4 regions of the Bacillus sp. CZDM1 genome follow, and region 3 is predicted to be linked to each of the others. Evidence: predicted binding sites of a transcription regulator. Region 3 holds the regulator's gene; each other region holds the start of a gene.
What was found. The regulator Rex, encoded in region 3, represses fermentation and respiration genes when NADH is low (regulators of the CRP and FNR family bind a similar motif). The targets are predictions, from matches to a motif close to TTGTGAAATATTTCACAA.
Positions count from the first base shown of each region.

Region 1: ACY3XC_RS08070 (hemerythrin domain-containing protein) is a predicted target of Rex. The motif match lies at 2,609-2,626, and genes of this name have one in related genera.
Region 2: ACY3XC_RS21660 (cytochrome-c peroxidase) is a predicted target of Rex. The motif match lies at 1,676-1,693, and genes of this name have one in related genera.
Region 4: ACY3XC_RS13025 (cytochrome c3 family protein) is a predicted target of Rex. The motif match lies at 2,236-2,253, and genes of this name have one in related genera.

Region 1 is NZ_JBUESO010000003.1:80,274-83,985, reverse strand. Features, by position in the region: gene ACY3XC_RS08080 (MarR family winged helix-turn-helix transcriptional regulator) at 57-497, opposite strand; gene ACY3XC_RS08075 (MFS transporter) at 765-2,003, shown strand; gene ACY3XC_RS08070 (hemerythrin domain-containing protein) at 2,028-2,555, opposite strand; gene ACY3XC_RS08065 (hypothetical protein) at 2,752-3,099, shown strand; gene ACY3XC_RS08060 (ferredoxin family protein) at 3,233-3,517, opposite strand; gene ACY3XC_RS08055 (FAD-dependent oxidoreductase) at 3,517-3,712, opposite strand, start outside.
Region 2 is NZ_JBUESO010000010.1:150,525-154,236, forward strand. Features, by position in the region: gene ACY3XC_RS21650 (nitrous oxide reductase accessory protein NosL) at 1-262, opposite strand, end outside; gene ACY3XC_RS21655 (right-handed parallel beta-helix repeat-containing protein) at 259-1,539, opposite strand; gene ACY3XC_RS21660 (cytochrome-c peroxidase) at 1,766-2,863, shown strand; gene ACY3XC_RS21665 (metal-dependent hydrolase) at 2,907-3,712, opposite strand, start outside.
Region 3 is NZ_JBUESO010000013.1:5,390-9,101, reverse strand. Features, by position in the region: gene ACY3XC_RS23025 (cytoplasmic protein) at 1-181, opposite strand, end outside; gene ACY3XC_RS23020 (polymer-forming cytoskeletal protein) at 200-916, opposite strand; gene ACY3XC_RS23015 (YhbD family protein) at 928-1,551, opposite strand; gene ACY3XC_RS23010 (redox-sensing transcriptional repressor Rex) at 1,674-2,327, opposite strand; gene moaC (cyclic pyranopterin monophosphate synthase MoaC) at 2,360-2,857, opposite strand; gene ACY3XC_RS23000 (ABC-F family ATP-binding cassette domain-containing protein) at 3,045-3,712, shown strand, end outside.
Region 4 is NZ_JBUESO010000005.1:77,656-81,367, reverse strand. Features, by position in the region: gene ACY3XC_RS13030 (cytochrome c3 family protein) at 1-714, opposite strand, end outside; gene ACY3XC_RS13025 (cytochrome c3 family protein) at 740-2,131, opposite strand; gene secA (preprotein translocase subunit SecA) at 2,650-3,712, shown strand, end outside.

The DNA of each region.
Region 1 (3,712 bases), on a different contig from region 3:
TTCAACACTATCCATTAATATTCCTTTAAAAAGAAAAAAATACGGCATGAGCCGTATTAAAATTTCCCTGCTGGCAATCCAAGTTTTTTCAACAATTCAATCGCATCCTGTTTTTCAGAATCTGTCAAACTAGACATTAGTGAATGGATCTGCTGCGCATGTTCTGGGAAAACCTCTTGAATAAAGTCTTTCCCTTTATCTGTAATTTGTGCAAATGTAACACGTCGGTCATTTGGACAAGCTATCCTAATCAACAGTCCCTTTTGTTCCAATTTATCAACAACATAGGTGATACTGCCGCTTGCAAGTAAAATTTTCCCGCCAATCTGCTGCATTGGCTGATCACCTTTGTGATATAAAAGCTCTAATACGGCAAATTCAGTCGGGTTCAAGCCACTTGCTTGAATCACTTTATTAACATGTTCATTAATCGCCTTATATGCTCTTGAGAGAACAATAAATAGCTTCAACGATTGAGATACTGAATCATTTTCCATAAAAACTCATCCTTTTTATTAAGCTTCCGCTTTTCTTATTGTCTAGCTGCAGCGCCAAGGCGCTTCCGCTTTTCTTATTATCTCGACTTCAAGATTATTATAAGAAAATTTTGAGTTGATGTCAATTTAACCTATTCTTACAATCGGTACTGTCCACTTAATTATATTTAATTATTCCGAACTTTGAAACAATCCGTTTCTCATTTTTACAGATTTTATGTAAGATAAGGTTATTAAAAGATTGATATAATATAAACGAGGTGAAATATGAGTCAACCAGCAGCAGTAACAGCAAAAGCACCAAAAACATCAGACGCAACAATGTTTAATATTCTTTTTATCATCGGGCTTTGTCATTTACTTAATGATGCCATACAAGCTGTTGTCCCAGCTATGTTTCCAATTCTAGAAAAATCAATGGGGTTATCCTTTACTCAACTTGGAATTATTGCCTTTTCCTTAAATATGGTTTCGTCTGTGCTACAGCCAGTAGTTGGATTCGTCACAGATAAAAGACCAATGCCCTTCGTACTACCAATAGGACTTACCTTAACATTGGGTGGTGTTCTTGGAATGGCGTTTGCCCCTTCCTTCGGTATGATCGTTCTTTCAGTCATTTTTATTGGACTTGGGTCAGCTGTTTTCCATCCTGAAGGATCAAGGGTAGCCTATATGGCCGCAGGGAAGCGAAGAGGACTGGCACAATCCATTTATCAAGTGGGCGGTAATACGGGGCAGGCATTAGCTCCACTAATCACAGCACTCATCCTTGTCCCACTCGGACAGCAAGGTGCTTCATGGTTTTCGCTTGTTGCTGCATTGGCAGTATTGTTATTAATCTACATCGCTAATTGGTATAAACAGAGATTAGTTGAAAACCTGCCTTTAATAAAAAAGAAAAATTCAATGTCATCTAATAAAACTGGTCTTTCAAAAAAGGTTAAACAATCACTATTTTTAATTCTATTACTGATATTTGCAAGATCATGGTATATATCGGGAATGACTAATTTTTACGCTTTTTTTGCTATAGAAGAATACTCCCTGACGATTAAGGAATCACAGCTTTTCCTATTTGCGTTTTTAATTGCTGGCGCCTTTGGTACTTTTTTTGGCGGCCCGCTGGCTGACCGATTCGGGAAGAAAAAATTAATATCTATTTCCATGTTACTGACTATACCATTTTCTATTCTTATTCCTTTTGTACCATCTTTTATTGCATTTATCTTTCTTACGCTTACAGGATTTATTTTAATGACCAATTTTTCAGTTACGGTGGTGTTTGCACAAGAGCTTGTACCTGGGAAAATCGGGACAATGTCTGGACTAACCGTTGGACTCGCCTTTGGTATGGGGGCTATCGGTTCCGTAGGACTTGGATTTATAGCAGATTTATTTAGTATGTCTGCCATGGTTTCTTCGATTGGTTTTCTGCCATTGCTTGGATTATTGGCCTTCCTTCTTCCAAGTGATCAAATGGTCCAAAAATGGAATCATGAGAATTAGAAAAAGGATGGGTTGGCCCCATCCTTATTTTATTTCTTGAATTTTTTGGTAAAGCTCTTCTTTTTCATCATCTGATAGCATACGCTCTGCCATAGGGAAGAGGACATTTTCTTCTTTAGCAAAGTGCTCCGTTAAAATGGAGTAAGCATTCTTAACTAATTCAGCTAAGTTTTTCTTTTCCTCCACTGTTTGGTTGCTATCAGCTTTTTCTAGAAATTCGTGAATTTTTGCCTTCGCTTGATCATGTTCATATTCCATAACAGCAATCGGTCCAGAGGTTGTGCCTATATATACACCCATCATTGGAAATAGAACTCCTTCTTCCCGTTCTGAATGTGGATCGAGTGCTGCCTTAAATTCATTAACCTTCATGATCAATTCTGCAAAGGTATTATCACTAGTAGAATCCTCTTCGATTTGCTTGGTTAATTTGAATAATCCCTCTAATTGTGTTATTAACGGAGGATGCTCTGACTTTAATTGATTTAGTCCTTTACTTAGTTCTACAGGAGCCATTCCTCCAAAACTGCTCATACAGCCACTCATCTGCATACACCTCTTATTCATTAACTTGTTTTTAGTATAAAAGTATGTCATTTAAAATGTTGTGACACCGGTCACATCTATACAAATTAAGGAAAATGATATGAAGGCGCTTTTAATTTTCGAAAAATTTTAACATTTACCATCAAAAAATCTCATAAACTAGCATATAATATAGTTAGAACTAAAAAGGGAGGGCAAGAACATGAAAACCCCTAATTATCATGACTTTTATCAAAAGGCGTTGATACCAATCGGTTTCAATGACCTACTGGCAATAAAGGAATACGAATCTTATGATATTGATTCACCTTCTACACATTGGCTCATTGCTGTTGAAGGAGTGCAGCTCCCACAGGCAAAGATATACTATCATTGGAAGGTAAGTATCTATCACTCTAATTATGATGGTGATTTTAATTGGAAGAGACCTTTCTATTGTTCTCCAATTATGAATTCTATGGATCGTGCACATGAGCTTGCATGCTCATTGGCTGCAACAAGTAAACTAGATCAGCTTTCCACCTTAAACCTACAAGAAAAAATTAGTTAAGCCTCAAAAAAATATCCCCTTCTGCTTCACCTTCTTTTTACCCTCACTTGTGAATAAACCTACAAATAGTGAAATCAAATTACATATGAATAAAAACAGGTGCTGCTCGCAACCGCAAGCAACACCTTTAATATTATGCTAGACGGAACACAATTCCATGTCCACCCTTTGGATATTCCCATTTGATATTTTGGTACGGGCAGCCTATACGGCAGCTGCCGCATTCGTGACAGCCCTCATAACCGACCTGCATCCTTAAACCTTCCCACTTGTATACTTCAGCTGGACAGAAAATGGTACAAATTTTATCTGGGCATTTTGTGGCACAAATATCATCATCCATTACGGTTAAATGTGACTTCGTATCAGCTTTAAAACGAAGAAGGTACTGTTTTTCTTCGATATTCTTAGTTGACATTATTTCACCGCCTTCCAAGCTCGATAAATATCTTGAATTACCTTAATCGTTCCTCTTTCTGATGTTACACTCTTCATAATTTCCTTTTGTTTATCCCGTTTCGGTGTTCCATCTACAGTGAAGAATTTGCTCATCGCTTTATTCATCATCGGAACATACTCTTTAAAATATTGCGGATTATTCTCAAATGTATGT
Region 2 (3,712 bases), on a different contig from region 3:
CAAACTTGGCATCAACTTTTTCATTCTCGTTTTCCTTCATCCATTGATTCATACAACCAATATCATCAAAGACGATTGCTTTCCCGTTTTTAAGGATAATTTCAGTAGCAAATTGGTTATCTTTTACCTGCATATTGCAAATTTCACATTTAGCCGTTTCTTCATGAATAGCCTCAGGTTTTATTTTTTCGTTTCCACAGCCGGTGATCATCAATAATGCAAGGATTGTAATTAGAATTATTTTTAAGATATAGCGGTTCATATTTTTTTCCTCCCTAAATAGATAAATAGTAGACTACTAATAATCATGAACATACTGATCATCCATGAGATAGAACGGCTAGTTTCCTGTTTGATATCAAAATGGATATTGTTCTTCATTAAAGGGCTATCATCCGCTACAAGGACACTTTCCGGACTCTTTAACATTTTTTGCAGCAATAACATTCCAGGGTGTTGAAAAAATAATTGATAAGCCGGAACGTCCTTTGATAGATTAAGAAAATATGGATCGGCCCGGTATGGAAGGTTACTTATTCTATCCCCATCTGTATCAAGCTTCAAAGCTGCATCCCAGTAGTTATTTTCGATGATATTATGGGTCTCTTCTTTTGCTTGTATCTCATTTACATTGCTAGAAAAGGAATTGTTTGTGATTCGATTATTTTCAATTTTGGTTATTTGGGCTCCGATAAAGTTGGCAGTAAAATTGTTGCTGACGATTTCATTGTTGTTTGAATCCTCCATATACATTCCAACTCGATTCGTTGATATGGTATTTTTGCGAATGGCAGATTCATGAATATCATAGAGTAGAAGTCCCTGTGCATTCACATTCTGGTTATTATCCGTTAATTTATTTGCCTCAATGAGGGAACCTTTGGTGCCCATAATCATGGCACCTGTAAAATTTTGCTTAGAAATGTTATCTCTAATAGATATATAATTTGAAAACATAATGTGAAATCCGTATCTTGAATTCTGAACGGTATTTTCTATAAAGGTGTTATGGTGGCTATTTTCCATATAGAATCCGTCTTCGACATGTTTCATTTGAATACGTTCAAATCTATTAGAATTTGATTGCCACAAGTCAACCCCATTTTCACTGCCTTGCCCCGAGATCGTTATATTTCGCACCATCGATTTTTCAGTATTATCGAACTGGATTCCTCGTATTGGAGTTACGATTGTTAAATCCTCAAGTAAATGATTTTGACCGCTGACTAAGATAGCCGCGGGGCTTTCGTCTTTAGGACAGCTCACTATTGCAATCCCTATAAGGCTAACGTCTTGACCAGTTACAGTAATCATTGGCTTGGTGGAACAGGATTGGAAAGTGGCTCCCTTTTCGCCAACTAGTACAATGGGCTTATCTAGAACGATCGGTTCGTGGTAAACTCCCTTTTTCAAATAAAGAGTACCGCCTTCCATGGTTGAATCAATTCTTGATTGAAGTGTCTGATCAGCAAAAACCTCCCTGCTATTTAGTAAAGACATCAAACCAAAAATAATAAAAAACGACATAATAACCTTCATAATAAAAAAATTCCTTCCTGAGAAAGACCTTTATACTACTAAATTAGTTAAAATCACCATTATTTCATATGACCCTTTGGGGCTATAATTCCTATGAATGTGAACTTTTTTTGAACAAAAAAATATCAGAAATTGTTTGCTAATTTCTTCACATTCGGGTGCTCTTTTTTATTAAAACCAATTTTATAATGGTGATAAGATAAATAAACTAGAGGAGCACTCTAATATGAAAAGAAGGATAGTGAAGGGCGCGGTTTTTACTTTATTAATATGTATTGGATTGTCGGCATGTGGAGAGAAGGAGAAGGTAAAGGCTCCGACAAATCTTCCATCAGAGAACCAGGAGGCAGTACAAAACAGTGAGATAACTCCAGAGGAGCTTCTAGACAGTCTTCGTAATCATACGACACTTGTACCTATTGGAGATATACCGATTCCTGAGGATAATCCGATGAAGCCGGAAGTGCTTGAACTTGGTCGAGCGTTATTTTTTGATCCGAGACTTTCAGGGAATAATCAGGTTAGCTGTGCTGCTTGTCATGACCCAAATTTGGGTTATGGCGACGCAAAACCGACTTTTGATAAATATACAGGCGGTAATGGTGCAAGGAACAGCCCAACTGTCATTAATTCCGGTTATTACACGTCCAACTTTTGGGATGGCCGAGCGGCTTCTCTAGAGGAGCAAGCACTGGGACCGATTCAAAATCCTGATGAAATGAACCAGCCGATTGATGAACTTATTAAAGAATTATCAGCCATAAAAGGCTATCGAGAACGTTTCCAAGCGGCATTTAATGAAGGAGTAACAGAACAAAATATTGCAAAAGCCCTTGCTGCTTTCCAAAGGCAAATTGTTGTAAACGATACTCCTTACGACAGGTTCCTGGAAGGGGAAACAGAGGCATTAACGAAACAAGAGATCAGTGGACTCCGATTGTTCACAGGAAAAGCCTTTTGTGTGACCTGCCACAATGGACCCAACCTATCTGATAACAATTTTTACAATATCGGACTCAATACTGAAGACGAAGGCCGAAAAGCGGTTACAGAGCAGGAAGGGGATTTAGGCCGAATTCGTACGCCTGGATTATATGGAATAACTCATACTGCTCCATACATGCGGGATGGCAGTCTTACTACACTTGAAGAAGTAATTGATTACTATGACCGTGGCGGCGATGACCACCCCGATAAGAGCTTTTTTATCCAAAAATTTATGAGTCCTATTGGCTTAACAGACCAAGAGAAAGCAGATTTATTGGCTTTTCTAAAAACCTTAGGTGGAGAGCCGCCGATATATACAAAACCAGAGCTTCCGTAAAGTAATAAATGCCTGAGCCCCTATAAGCTAGGGGCTCAGGCATTTATTTTATGGATGTCTCCAATTTTTTAATGACCTTTTTGTAGTGTTTAATAGAGGTTAGTTTGCCAGTATAGGAAACTTGGTTTTTATCATCTAAAGATATGAACGTGATGGCAAGCTTCGGAAAAAATTTCTTGGACCGAAAACGAAGGTCTTTCCAGTAAATAAAATAGCCGTTTTTTCTTTTTTGAACAAAAGGGTAGGCAAAATGGGTGCTTCTAAGGAAGCTGTCAACCTGCTGATCTTTGCTGCTGTTTAAAACCAAACCAGGGTAGTCTATTTTCTTTGAAAAGGTGTGCTCTATCCATAAGTCTCCCTTCGAGAATGACCCAAATAAAAAGTCTTGACTGGTTTCAATCATAATATTCCAGTGGAAAGCAGCTGTTTTAGGAATCATTTTTATCTGAAGTGCATTTTGAAAATGCTGTTTAAGCTTCCATTTCGTATAGTGAGTAGATATCATCCGAATGAAAAGGTAAAGGACAATTCCTAAATAAACGAAAGAAAAGACTCTCCCTGTATCAAAAAAAGGAAGCAAACTAAATCCAAGGACATGGAGCATAATGATATATGGATCAACTAAAGGGAGGAAATCTAAGGATAGCCATTTTGTAGAAAATGGGCGTAATGCCTGTGTACCATTTACATTAAACAAATCTAAAAGAACATGTAAAATAACGGCAAGCAGGACCCATAAGAATAAGTGTGAAATAGAGCTGACTTGGAGGAATGGCAAAATGGCTGAAGTAGTAAGCATGCTCCATATAGGGATGGCTGGCAGTGAGTGTGACCACCCCCGGTGATTTT
Region 3 (3,712 bases):
CAAAGACCTTTACAGACTTTGTTTTCACACTTTCCAAAGCTTCACTCGTTCCAAAGATATTGAAAGCAGAACATTCTACATCAGAAGCAAGCGTGGCATCTCCCCTAATGCTAATTTTGTCGTATTGGCCCCCGGAGTAATTCCCGGATCCATTAATCGTTAGGTTATGACCTTTTTCCATTTCTCTTCCACCCTTCACCTATATTTTTCTGATGTCCTTCACAATCGAATTTTTATCCATTGTAAATTCACCCGAGTATTCAACCACATCAATTTCGCAATTAGCTCCAACTACTACATTTTTACCACGGACAATCCCAGCCTTGGTGTTTTCAATCTCAATTTTATCCCCTTCAATACATTCCGTTTTCAATTGGGTACGTACAAAAGGTTTAAAAAAGCCTAAAAGTGAGTTTTTTTGCTTTATTAGGATGGTTTGACCGCCAATCTCTTTTGCATGGCAATCAGCAAAAATAGTGATATCCACTAAATCAGCATTTAACAAGCCGCCGATACTAAATTGTGATTCTGCTTTAAACGTTTCTGCTTCACAATCTTCTCCCACCGTTAACCTGCCTCTTATCTTTATTTCATCCCCTTTCATTTTCCCTCCGACATTCACTTTGCCTGATACCTTCAGCTCCTTTACAATCAGGTTTCCTATCACTCCCGCCGTCCCATCAACTCTTAGAACCTGACTCTCCATATTGCCTTTAATCTTTCCGTGTCCATTAATCCGCGCATGATTCACAACAACGTTCCCAGTTACTGAACCTGAACCATTAAAATCCAGTTCCGAGCATTCCACATCACCTGTAACACTGCCTTTACCATTTATACTGACCGTATTGAATGATCCGCCATTTGATGATCCAAAGCCATTTATGAGCAAGTCTCCCCTTTTTTTCGTCTCCATTTGATTCTCCTTTATAATAATTTCGATTTAATTTCTTCCATACATGCCATTAGCGATAGCTGGGTGACTATTTTTGTGCCCCGTTCAAATTGGAAGTTCTCTGTATTAATAAGTAATAGACAAGATGAAACACCTAATTTCCGAGTGATCACCAATTCTGCGTTCTTTTGCTTAATCACTGACTTATTGTCTAGTAAAACCTGTAACAGCATTTTTCCTTCATCCAAATTAATTTCACCTGATTGAAGCAGCTTTTCTAAAACATACACTTCAAGGATTCGTGAAAAATTAAACGCAGGACCGCCCTTTTCTATTTCTAAATAATAATCAAGCACTGTATTTGAAACAATGTTACGCTTTACTAATTCATCTTTCTCCAGCTGCAAATCAGCCATATTCGGTGAAAACATATCAGCTAGTTCATCTAAAGAAAGGTTTTCTTTCATAAGTTGAATTTTATTAATTCGTTCTAAGATCTTAACTTTCGGAAAGAATGTTTCTTGACCTGTAAAGGTTGATTTTCTAATAAACCAATCCTCAGGTATAAGGTCTTTTCGTTTCCATCTATATAATTGCCCATAAGATATTCCGGCTAAATCCAACAAATCCTTCTTCGAAATTAATTCCTCGCTCATAATGAAAACCCCTTTCATAGAACGAATGTAACATAACACTGTTACGTTTGTAAAGTTTCCATCTATATTTTTATCCGACAAAAAAAGACCTTCTCACTATATACGTGAAAAGGTCTTTACTCTTATTCTTCTGTTTCCTCTGTTGGGTAGTGCTTCAGGAAGTAAATAAGTGATTGTAATTCGACAGCCAAGTCAATATGATGCACGCGAATCGATGGCGGCACATTCAGTCTGGCAGGAGTAAAATTCAGGATTGCCTTAATATTGGAATGTACAAGTCTATCGGTAATCATTTGTGCCACAGGAGCAGGTACAGTCAGAATGGCTACATGAACATCATCATTGCTTAAAACCTTCTCCAGCTCATCCATATGAAACACTGGTACATCACGAATCGTTGTACCCATCTTATTCGGATCCACATCAAAGGCACATTCAATTCTTGTATTATTATTTTTTAAAAAATTATAATTTAAAAAGGCTGTGCCAAGATTACCTACACCAATTAACGCTACTTTCGTTAATTCATCTTGATCTAATGTTTTCCGAAAGAACGTTAATAAATAATTGACATTATAGCCATATCCCTTTTTTCCTAAGGCTCCAAAATAAGAAAAATCCCGGCGAATCGTTGCCGAATCCACCTTCACTGCCTCACTTAGTTCTGCAGAAGAAACCCTCTGTTTACCGGAAGAATGTAGATTCTTTAAAAATCGATAATATAAGGGCAGCCGTTTTGCTGTCGCTTGTGGTATTTTCATTGTTTCATTACTCATATTCTCCCACCCCCTATAAATAGTTTGATCATTTATCTAACTTGTTCCGTCCTATGGAAATCTCCGTTTTTCCCACCCGTTTTTTCAACCAAATATGTTTTTCCTATAACCATACCTTTATCTACTGCTTTACACATGTCATAAACCGTTAATGCACATGTGGAAGCAGCTGTTAACGCTTCCATTTCAACACCTGTATTTCCTTTTGTTTTGACAGCAGCGGCAATATTTAATGTATATGCGGTATCATGTTCCTTTTCCCATGAGAAGGATATATTTACCCCTGTTAAAGGAATCGGGTGACACATCGGGATCAAATCCCAGGTCTTCTTTGCTCCCATTACTGCAGCCACTTGAGCCACAGCAAGAACATCGCCTTTTTTCATTTCGTTATTTGTTATTTTATCATAAATTTCTTTACTGACCGTAATACTGGAATGAGCTAGTGCCGTACGGGCCGTTTCTGGCTTATCGCTAACATCCACCATTTTCGCTCTTCCTTCTTCGTTAAAATGAGTAAATTCAGACATAAACAGTATCCTCCCATAAAATCATACTATATTTTTCGAAATTTGTCTGTGAAACCTTGAGCGAATGATAAAATATTTACATTTTTTTCTTAAGAGATATTCTCTTATTTTCCCCAACACCAAGACACTTTATTGCCGACTTTCTTCGAATAAGGTACACTTATTTTAGTGATTGAGGTGAAAAACAATGATTTTATTACAAGTGAATCAACTAGCAAAATATTATGGTGCAGACCTAATTTTATCGAATATAAAACTAGAATTACAAACGCGGGACCGCGTTGCACTTGTGGGGCGAAACGGAGCAGGGAAATCGACATTATTGAAAATTATAGCCGGGCACCTGTCCCATGATGGCGGAGAAATTATTAAGCCAAAGGGAGTAAGCATTGGTTATTTAGCACAGAATACCGGATTAGAATCAAACTTGTCGATTTGGGATGAAATGCTAACCGTTTTCGAACCACTTAGAAGTATGGAAAAGACACTTCGACATTTAGAGGTTTCGATGTCGGATCCTGCCGCTATGGAGGATAGTGCCCGCTACGACCGAATTTTAAAAGAATATGATGAACTGCAAGTGAGATTTAAAGAACAGGGAGGCTATCAGTACGAAGCAGATATTCGCTCTATCCTCCACGGTTTAAATTTCCGCAATAACTCATTAATGATATCCAGCTTAAGCGGCGGTCAGAAGACTCGTCTAGCATTAGGGAAACTCCTTTTAACGAAGCCCGATATATTAATTTTGGATGAGCCTACAAACCATCTCGATATCGATACACTTACGTGGCTGGAGCAATACTTACAAGGCTATGACGGGGCCATCTTAATCGTGTCCCATGACCGCTACTT
Region 4 (3,712 bases), on a different contig from region 3:
AGGTTTTATCTTCCCATGCCCGCCTGCTTTGAATTTCTCCGTTTTATGATCATCAGGAACCATGGTTGATTCGTGACAAGCAGTACATTCTAGTGGTGCTTTTCTCACTATATGACATTCCATGCATGTATCCATTTGTGGACGTATGTACTTCGTGTCACTCATGACATGTGTACCTAACTTTTCATTCCACTTTCCATAGTCACTTTTATAGGTCATTTTACGGTCTGAAACTTCCCCGTGTGCCGTACCACTATGACATTGAACACACTCAATTCCTTCTGTCTTGTGTTTATCGTGGGGGATAATGATATCCCCAGAAGGAGTGACACTGCGGGCATTCATATTGTGACACCGTTCGCAGGCTTCATCCGGAATCAGGTTTGGCATTTTAATTGGTGCGACATAAGAGTCCGTCTGCTTCTTATATAGTTCAACTACCCCATTTGCCTTTGATTTAACGTAATTTCCAGCTCCTGGTTGAACATGGCAGCTAACGCAATCAACTTCACTATGACTAGATGCCTTCAATGTAAAATACTGTGGTTTCATTTCATGGCAGGAGGAGCAGAACTCCTGACTAGAGGTGGTTTCTACTCCAATTAACCCTAATGAGAAAAATACAACGATAAACATTACTGCTACTGTTAAATATTTAAATAATTTGTAGCCTTTCCGGGGAGGGGGGGTTTGTTCTACACGTTCTTCTTCCACATATATACCCTCCTATTTAAAGTCTCTAATTCTTTACATCATCCTTAAAACCGGTTCTATGACAGTATTCGCAGTACACATCTGTTGGTGCTGCAACATCTGTGGAACCTGGTTTTGGTTCTTGACGATCATGACAGACAAAGCACTCAGCCTTTTGCTCAGGAGATAATGCATTTTTCGCGTGACCTACTAACCAGTAATTACTCTTTTCATGGCTTTCAGGGCGTTCACCATGACAAGCACTACAGAACTTATTGATACGAGATTGTTCTCTTACAACGTTAATATTTGCTGTATATTTGTGTTCTTTATCCTCTTCTTTAACCTCAGCCATTTTTAACATAGACATTAGGTCTTCCTTAGGAATATCTCGAATCCATTTAGAATCCTGGTGACAGTCTACACATGTGTCTAGCTCCTGAAGGGCTGTACCACCGTGTTCGCCGCCCCAGTTTGCAACTCTATGATTTTCTGGAACTTTCACTCTTTGATGGCAAGTTTCGCATGCCATAGAAAGCTTCACATCTTTCGTTTGCTTTCCAACTGCTTCTAAAATAATCGCTTGTGTTTTTTCGGTATGTGCTGCAACTGCTTCTGCCGCCTCTTCCTCAGTTGTTGCATCATGCTTTACCTCACTAGTAGTGCTCTTTGCTTCTTCTTTCGCTGCTTCTTCTAAATGTTCTGGATTTGGCGGAACAAGATAAGCAACATCTTTCCATGGTTTTTCACCGTTATTCACTTTATCGTGACAGTCAATACATGTACCCATGTTTGGTGCTAGGTATTTTTGTTCCATCATTTGCTGTGCTACATCATCTGTCCAATGACCGCGAACTTCTTCTGTATTAATACCACGGGCAGCGATTTTCGCATGTGCTACACCGGAGTGACAGCTGATACATGGAACGCCTTCTTCGATGTGTCCTTTGTGGTTAACAATTAAGTCCTTTGATGCGGTAACTAGACGGTTTTTGGAGTGACACTGTAAACAGTTTTCATCAGAGACCGCTTCATGCTCGGTTTGAACGATTTGTTCTGGAATTCCCATTACGTGGTGATATACTTCTTTTAATGAAATCACTTTGTGGGTAATCATGTTTACAAACCCAGGTTTGATGTGGCACTGTACACAGGTGATTTCACTGTGAGCGCTTGCGGTGAACGTTGTAACCTCTGGAGCCATCTCATGACAGCTGGAACAGAATGATGGCGAGTTCGTAAAGGAAAGAACTCCGTATCCGCCTCCAAAAATGACAATAGACCCGATTAGGGCGACAAATAATGCTTTCCACCTATTTACTGGATCCTTCCAGTCTATGTTTCTAAATTTCTGCCAGAGTCTACGAAAAAGTCCAGGCTTCTTTTTACTCTCTCTAGATTCGGGTTTCTCTTTATCTTTCTTCCCCCAAAAAGCCACTTGACTCACCCTTCCCATTTTGGATTTTTCTCTCTATATTTATCTAAGTTTAACCTCTCTAATGGTAGTATCTAACATTGCAAGAGTATTTTCCAATGTACAATTTGTGAATATTTTTTCATAATACAGCCGTGAGACTTTCTCCCTAAAAACAACACGCGAACGTTGATAATTAAGAGTTTAGTTAACAATCTAACCAAGTTATAAACCAGTACAATGATTAATTTTTATACAAAATAGTACATATTCATTCAAATAAACTGCATATTCATCTCAAAACTTGAATTACGGTTGCATACAAATATTAGACAATTTTGAAATAGGAGATTTTAGTGAACTGATAGGTTTCGAAGATTCACTTTTTTGTAAATATGGCTAAAACGGTAACAATGTTGTCACTCTAAATTGGAAGTGGTAAGATATAAAGGATATTTATCGTGTATTTTGATAGGATTTTCTTTATCTTAAAGCGAATTTACTAAGTAGGATAAATCAGATATAAAGGAGCGTTTCATCATATGATGGGGATTTTAAATAAAGTGTTCGACCTCAATAAGCGCGAGCTGAAACGGCTGGACAAAATGGCGAAACAAATTGACGTACTAGCTGCTGAAACGGAAAACCTTAGCGACGAACAGCTCCGTGAAAAAACAGAAGAGTTTAAGCTTCGCTATCAAAAAGGTGAATCACTAGATGATCTACTAGTAGAAGCCTTTGCAGTCGTACGTGAAGGTGCTCGCCGGGTGCTCGGCTTATATCCGTACCATGTTCAGTTAATGGGAGGGATTTCTCTCCACGAGGGGAATATCTCGGAGATGAAGACTGGTGAAGGTAAAACTTTAACCGCTACCATGCCGGTTTATTTGAATGCCCTTTCTGGAAAAGGTGTTCACGTTGTTACCGTCAACGAATACTTGGCAAGCCGTGACGCCAACGAAATGGGACAACTTTATCAATTTCTAGGACTAACGGTTGGTTTAAACTTAAACAGCATGTCTAAGGAAGAAAAACAGGAAGCCTATGCCTGTGACATTACATATGGTACAAACAATGAGTTTGGCTTCGATTATTTGCGCGATAACATGGTCTTATATAAGGAACAAAAAGTACAGAAGCCACTTTTTTATGCGGTAATTGACGAGGTTGACTCCATTTTAATCGATGAAGCACGTACACCATTGATTATTTCTGGGACTGCTCAAAAGTCGGCGGTTCTTTATATTCAAGCAAATGCATTTGTTCGAACATTGACCAAAGATACGGATTATACCTATGATGAAAAAACAAAAGGCGTAATGCTGACTGAGGAAGGAATCAGTAAATCAGAGCGTGCTTTTGGAATAGAGAATCTTTTTGATATGTCACATGTTACTTTGAATCATCATATTAACCAGGCCCTGAAGGCAAATGTCAGTATGCACCTTGATATTGACTATGTTGTTCAAGATGGTGAAATCATCATCGTTGACCAGTTTACCGGTCGTTTAATGAAGGGCCGCCGCTATAGTGAAGGTTTACATCAGGCAATTGAAGCAAAAGAAGGTTTGGAAGTTCAAAACGAAAGTATGACAATGGCTACGA